Regions from separate parts of the Sedimentitalea todarodis genome, predicted to be linked through region 2. Evidence: riboswitches for the same ligand, from Rfam matches in the RefSeq annotation. Region 2 holds a riboswitch; each other region holds the start of a gene.
The links. A riboswitch is a leader RNA that binds a small molecule or an ion and turns the genes downstream of it on or off. The one in region 2 is predicted to bind cobalamin.
Positions count from the first base shown of each region.

Region 1: linked by a shared signal. The riboswitch ahead of QO231_RS16625 (ABC transporter substrate-binding protein) and the one ahead of QO231_RS21780 (energy-coupling factor ABC transporter permease) in region 2 are both predicted to bind cobalamin.
Region 3: linked by a shared signal. The riboswitch ahead of QO231_RS21225 (ABC transporter substrate-binding protein) and the one ahead of QO231_RS21780 (energy-coupling factor ABC transporter permease) in region 2 are both predicted to bind cobalamin.

Region 1 covers NZ_JASMWN010000014.1:89,112-91,373, forward strand. The annotation lists gene QO231_RS16615 (hypothetical protein) at 1-351, shown strand, start outside; gene QO231_RS16620 (helix-turn-helix domain-containing protein) at 437-844, shown strand; cobalamin riboswitch at 957-1,146, shown strand; gene QO231_RS16625 (ABC transporter substrate-binding protein) at 1,250-2,260, shown strand.
Region 2 covers NZ_JASMWN010000024.1:30,997-33,258, reverse strand. The annotation lists gene QO231_RS21785 (MerR family transcriptional regulator) at 1-112, shown strand, start outside; gene QO231_RS21780 (energy-coupling factor ABC transporter permease) at 186-866, opposite strand; cobalamin riboswitch at 911-1,120, opposite strand; gene QO231_RS21775 (alkaline phosphatase) at 1,374-2,262, opposite strand, start outside.
Region 3 covers NZ_JASMWN010000022.1:81,589-83,850, reverse strand. The annotation lists gene QO231_RS21230 (FecCD family ABC transporter permease) at 1-211, opposite strand, end outside; gene QO231_RS21225 (ABC transporter substrate-binding protein) at 208-1,224, opposite strand; cobalamin riboswitch at 1,336-1,535, opposite strand; gene QO231_RS21220 (D-TA family PLP-dependent enzyme) at 1,903-2,262, opposite strand, start outside.

The DNA.
Region 1 (2,262 bases), on a different contig from region 2:
CGTTCGCCCCAGAAACCTGACGATCAAAACGGCAAGGTACTCGGCGTGGGCGGTCCACTGGAGACGCACCGCCGGGACAAGCGCATGACCCCTGTGGGCATTGTTGAGGGGGGTGGCGATACCATCGCCCACGAGATCGGTCATGGCCTGGGACTTCTTCATCCTGACAGAGACATATCGAAAGAGCCGCTGCGGCCCGGAGAACCGCGGCACGATCCCAACAATGCGACGGACCGCAACAACTTGTTGCTGAAGGCACCGACGGGCGAGGACCTCAATAGCTATCAGGCCGAGTTCCTGAAGCTATCCATTTCCGCAAACGGGCTCTCGCTGGGTTGTCCGGGAAGCTGAAGAAATTGCTCAGTTATACTCGGAGTCTTTGACTTGCCGAATTTGGCGACTTGACGTTGAGGCTTGGAACGATTCGGGTAAGCCAATGATCCGGAACAACTTTCTTTCCCCAGCGGAACGCCTCAAACTTGAGTGCTGCGTGCGCATTCAGCGCGAGGACCATGGCGTCGCGCGGAGGGCGAATGCGATCCTGCTGCTCGACGATGGCGAGAATTGCGTGCAGATCGCGAAATTTCTGTACTTGGACGACGACACCATTCGCAGTTGGTACAAGTCTTATCGGGACGGTGGCTGGGAAGCGCTTGCCCTTGATGGCTGGAAGGGCGGCAAGTCTCGCATGACCTCTGATCAGGAAACCGTGCTATGCGACTGGCTGCAGGCTCGCTTCTGCCGATCGACAGCTGAGATCAGGACCTACATCGCTGCAGAGTTTGGTCTGGATTCTTCACATTCCGGCGGGAGTGGGGTTGAGGCACCGTGCCGCGAAATTTGACTGCGCGCCCACTCTACCGAATGCTGCGGAATCTCCGAACGGCAGCTTTGTCGGCAATTTGCGATTGGCGAAGGGCCTGCTCATTCTGTGCTTGCCGCTGGCCGTAGATCCTGCAATTGCTTGTTCCGTCGGTTTCCTCCGGGAATGAAAAGGGAATCCGTTCCGGCCTTGGCCGGGAAACGGAACTGCCCCCGCAACTGTAGGCGGCGAGCGCCTCTCGATATGCCACTGGGTGAGTTCCGGGAAGGCGAGAGGTGTCGCGACCCGCCAGTCAGGAGACCTGCCGACGCGAGTGAAACCACGATCGGACGGGGTGTGCCGGGGCGGGAAACCTGTCGCGTCCCGTATGATCGCACACTGTTTCGCGTTTTGTCCCTGCCGGTCCCATCTGACGGGAAAGAACGGATGAAACAGACACTGATCACGGCCACCCTGCTGGCCAGCGCCGCGCTGCCCCTGCATGCGCAAGAAACAACCTACCCCCTGAACCTGACGAATTGCGGCGTGGAGATGTCCTTCGACACCGCCCCGGGCAGTGCCGTGACCATCGGCCAGTCCGCGACCGAGATCCTCTATTCCCTCGGCCTTGCGCCCAAGGTCTCGGGCACCTCCGTCTGGTTCAATCCGGTCCTGCCGGAGTTCGCGGAGGTGAACGAGGGGATCGAGCGGATGGCCGACAATGATCCCAGCTTCGAAAGCGTGGTCGCGAAGAAGCCGGGGCTGGTCGCCGTGCAATATGAATGGCACGTGGGCGAAAGCGGGATCGTGGGCACCCGCGAGATGTTCCGTGACGTTGGCGTTCCGACATACATCATGCCCGCCGATTGCGACACCAAGGACAATTCCACCGGCGGGGACGGCACGCGCGTGGGCGCCTTCGACACCGCCTCGGTTTACAAGGGCATCCGCGAGCTTGCGGCGATCTTCGACGTGCAGTCGGCCGGCGAGGGTCTGGTCGCGGAACTGGAGGCATCCGAACGCGATGCTATCGCGCGTGCGGAAGGCCTCGATCTGCCGGGCGATCTGACGGCCGTCTTCTGGTTCTCTTCCGCAGATCTGGAGATTGACCCCTATGTGGCCGGGCGGCTCGGCGCGCCGGGGTACATGATGTCGAATCTCGGGATCGAGAACATCATCGAGTCCGACGAGGAATGGCCGACGGTCGGGTGGGAGAGCATCGCCCGCGCGGATCCAGACATCATCGTCATCGCCTACATGGACCGCCGCCGCTTCCCGGCGGACGACGTGGAGAAGAAACTCGCGTTCCTGCGCACCGATCCCGTGACAAGCCAAATGACGGCCGTGCAGGAGCGGCGGATCGTGCAGATGGACGCCCACGCCATGAGCGCGACGATGCGGTCGATCTACGGGCTGGGAACCCTGTCGCAGGCGCTCTCGGAGATGTCCTTCGAATGACA
Region 2 (2,262 bases):
GAAGCGCATGATTCATGAATGCAGCGGGGGGAATACGGCGGACTGTAAGGTTCTCGAAGTCTTGCGCGATCATTCGGAGTGTCTGACCGACCATGATGCAATCGGCGCGTAGTCGCGCCAATTGCTCGCATTCCAAAACGGTGTGTAAAACGACAATGGTCGGTCGTACTTGGTTACTAATTACCTTAAGCAGGTTGATAGAGCCGGGCGTGCGGAAGGCCTGTGTTCTCGAACCTCCGGAATGTCTTTGCCAAAGCCAGAGCACCAAGGTCAATGATAGGTTCAAGCAATACAACGATGATGTAGACTGAGGCGAATGCACCTGCATTTGCTAAGGTCTCTGCTGTAAATCCTTGCCCGTAGAATACCCAGAATGCCACCCATGCGACAATTCCACCTTGGAACACCGCAGATAGCTTCGCGGCTTGGCCATAGGTTACTTCAGTGTAAGGGGTGTCGGCCGGTATAATTCGTTGAGCCAATGCCGCCATCGCCAAAACTGGCAGAATGAGCGTGGTCAGGTTCATTCCCAACTGCGGAATGTCTGTGGGTGAAAACAGGAAGCTTTGCGCGACAAGACCAAAGATCAGACCAATAGCTGTTGGAACTGTGCCGAGGATCAGGAAAAGTGTGGTCCCAAGTATCAGATGTACTTCTGACACTCCAACAGGTGGATGCGGCAGAAATTCAAAGAATCCGAGCACCATCGCGCTTGCCGCAGCGGAGCGTCCGACCAAAGCTAAGATGTTACCGTTCTGCTTCACGTGATCAACAGCGAGCTTGGCGACAATTCCAACTGAGGCAACGCCAGTCGCGGTTCCCAGTACGAGTTTTGCGCCGTCCACGACGCCAGGTTCAATATGCATTAGTTCGTCCTTTCTGCACCCATCGTGCAAGATGCCTCCCTAGAGGCGTCACAGTGTACCTGGCAGGTTTCCTGACTCGCGCTTCATCGCGGCAATTCCACCTTCCCGGATCTCTCCAGTGGTATTCGGAATGCAGCTAACGCTCACAGTTGCGTGGGCAGTCTCGGATCAGGACAGGACTTGATGTCCCTACCGCGTTCCCATTTACCCCGCCGCCGCAAATCGGCTTTGGGACCAAGTCCGAGCACCTGATATCCTCGGCCTGCCCGAGTCAAGATGGTTTGTAGAATGCAGTTGGTGTGTAGTCGCTGTGGCAACCAAATTTAGCCCAAGTATGATGCGAAATAACACAAAACTACTCCATCAAACAGCTAGTTACATCAACTCATCTCTTCAACTTTCCGAGAAAAACTAAGCCCAGGACGGATCTCCCTGGTCTCCATCCGAAAAAGCAAAACATCCCCAAGAGCGGAACTCTTGGGGATGTCGTGATCAGACCAAATCAGATTATTCGGCCGTCGCGGCATAGTTCATGATGTGAAAAATCATGTTCTGTTCAATTGTGCCATCGACAAGGTGTGCCCACGGGCCTTTGGCATAGGCGGCGACATCCTCACCCGAATGGGTTTCGGAGGACTTGGGAACCACCGCCTGCTGCAAATAGTCCAGGTCTGTCGCGGCCTCTTCGGTGAGCACCGGTCGCGTACCAAAGAAAGAACCATCCGCTTGTTCGGTCAGAACCGATCCCGCACCGTTCAGGTAGCCTGCGACGGTGAACGGCTTATTGTCGGCTCCCAATTCGGGCTCTCCGGTATGCGCCACGCCTTCGCCGTCGATGCCCATGCACAGGCCAAGGATGTCCGACCCACGCCCGCAATAACCATTGAAGGCAAGTGCATGTTCATGATCAGCCGTCACGATGATCAGGGTGTCGGCATCGTCCGTCAGTTCATCAGCGATCGCGACGGCGTCGGAGAACGCCTTTTGGTCACGTACCGCGCGTGCAAGGTTGCCGCCGTGGTTGGCATGGTCCACGCGACCCGCTTCGACCTGAAGAAAGAAGCCATTGTCCCCCGATTTTGCCTGAAGCGCCTGGATGGCCGCACCGGTCATGTCGGCCAGGCTGGGTTCGTCTTCGCGGTCAGCTTCGTACATCATGTGGCTGCTTTCAAACAACCCGAGGATCGGGGTCCCATCCAAAGGGGTGTTTTCGAAAGACGCCTGATCGGTCGCCAAATGAGCGCCTAGTTCGCTTTGGGCTACGTCCATCAGATTGACCCCGTCTTCGCGGCGCCCGCCTTCGTCACCATGAAAGTTGCGCATGCCGCCGCCCATGGCGACGTCGATCATCCCGGAACGCATGGCCTCGATCAGCTGCGTCGCAATGTCAGTCTGG
Region 3 (2,262 bases), on a different contig from region 2:
AGACAATGCCTTCGTCGATCCTGTCGACCGGATAATCCGCGCCGAACATCTTGTTGGCCAGCACCTGCGCCACCACATCCCAGGGAATCGGGGTTTCGCCAAGCGCTGTGCCAGCCATCAACGCAATCAGCAGCACGGGCGGTGCAATCACCGCCCAGTGCCAAGCTCTGCCTGATACGGACCGGCTCACCTGCCGGTCAATCACGGTCATTTCAAATCATACCCTGCCAATGCATCCGCCACCTGATCGAGCGCATAGATTGCGCGGACGGTCGGGCTCATGGCGTGGGCATCGATGGTGATGATACGCCCTTTTTTCACGGCAGCCATTTCGCGTGCCACCGGATCGTTCATCAGGAATTCGCGCTTTTTCTCGATGTCGTCGGCCGGGAACCGGCGGCGGTCCATTTCGGCGATCACGATAAAAGTCGGGTCCGCCTTGGCCAGCGTTTCCCAGCCCACGCTTGGCCACTCCTCGTCCGAAGTCACGACGTTTTCGACGCCCAGCTTGTCCATCATGTAGGCCGGCACACCCTTTTGCCCGGCGACGAATGGATTGGTATCAATTTCGGCCGAAGAGAACCAGAACAGGCCAGATGTGCCGTCGGGCAGGCTCAGTCCGCTTGCCTTTTCGATCGCCTTGGATTCGCTTGCTTTCAAATCTTCGATCAGTGCGGCGCCTCTGTCCTGCACGTCGTAGATCTCGGAAAGCTGGGCGATCGATTTGTACAGCTGGTCGGTCGAAAACAGCTCTGACCGTGTCCCATCCAGCCCCACGAGGTTGTCCTTTTTCTCGCATTCGGTGGGCATGACATAGGTTGGTACGCCGACGTCATGAAACATCTCGCGGGTGCCAACGATGCCTTCCGGGCCCACATGCCATTCGTACATCACTGTCACGAGGTCGGGCTTCTTGTTGACCACACTCTCAAAGCTGGGATCGTTGTCGGCCAGCCGCTCGATGCCGTCATTCAATTCCTCGAATTGGGGCAGGACCGGGTTGAACCATACCGCTGTACCAGAAACCGTGTCGCCCAGCCCGAGCAGGTAGAGCAGTTCGGTCGTGGATTGACCCAAGGCCACCGTATTTTCCGGGGGCCCCTCGAATGTCAGGGTGTGGCCACAATTGGCGATTGTCAGCGGATAGCTGGTCTGCTGCGCTGTGACAGCAGTAGACGTCAGGACCAGCGCCATCACCCCGGGCGCAATCAAGTGTTTCGTCATCAAATGGCTCCTGTGCCATTGGTGGGCTAAGGCATGGGGCAAGATCGAAAGACAAGGAAAGCGGATAATCCCGCCCGATGACAACCACGATCCACCCCGGACATCCCCGCCCGGTTACAGTGTGCGTCGGTAGGTCTCCTGACTCGCGGCTCAGCGCCTTGTTCCACCTTCCCGGGTTGTCATGGCCCAGTGGTTACTTCAGAACGTGGCTCGCCGCTCACAGTTGCGGGGGCAGTTACGTTTCACGCGCTTGGGGCGCGCTGCGAATTCCCTATTATTTTCTAAAGAAAACCGACGACCCTTGATAGAAGGAAATATTCTGCGATGCAAGATCAACGCCATTCGAGTGTTGCCAGAAATCGGGTTGCTTTCCGGAGGTGGTTTGATGGGATGTTCTGGCGTCAGCTATGCGAGCTGCGAAACGTGAGGAACTCCTCAGCGAATTGGATTAAGTTGAAAAAATAGCAAAATGACGAACGAATTGGACCGATTCTGACCGGTTTGCGAACGAGTGCAAGTGACGCCGAGGAGGACCACCGACTGGTGCAGGCTTTCGATGAATTCAGCCTTTGGGGTCAGCGCGGTGCGGTTAATATGTGACCCGGAAAAATGGGTCTAATCCCTGAGTCACCTGATCGCTTCTCGGACCGGACCTACGCAACAATCGCCAAGATCCATTTAGCGGAGACGGCCCCGCGAGGTGATCGGGGCCGTCTCTTCAATCCGAGAATTGCGCATCAGGTATACATGATCAAAGAGGTTGGTGACGACACAGCAGTGATTGGGAATGATCTGTAACCGCTCGCCGATTTCAGGGCGATGCGCGCAAGCTGACAGATCAACGATGCCGTGCTCCTCGGACAGTGCTGTGATTACGGCCTCCGGATAGGTCGTGATGTGCCCATGCCCCTCCGCACCACAAAGATCGGCGGCCAATGCCTTGGAACCACTGTCCAGAATGGCACGATCCGGCGTTGGGCGGCTGACAACTGTCGCAAGCACGGTCAGGGCGCAGCGATCCAATGCGCCATGCCCCCA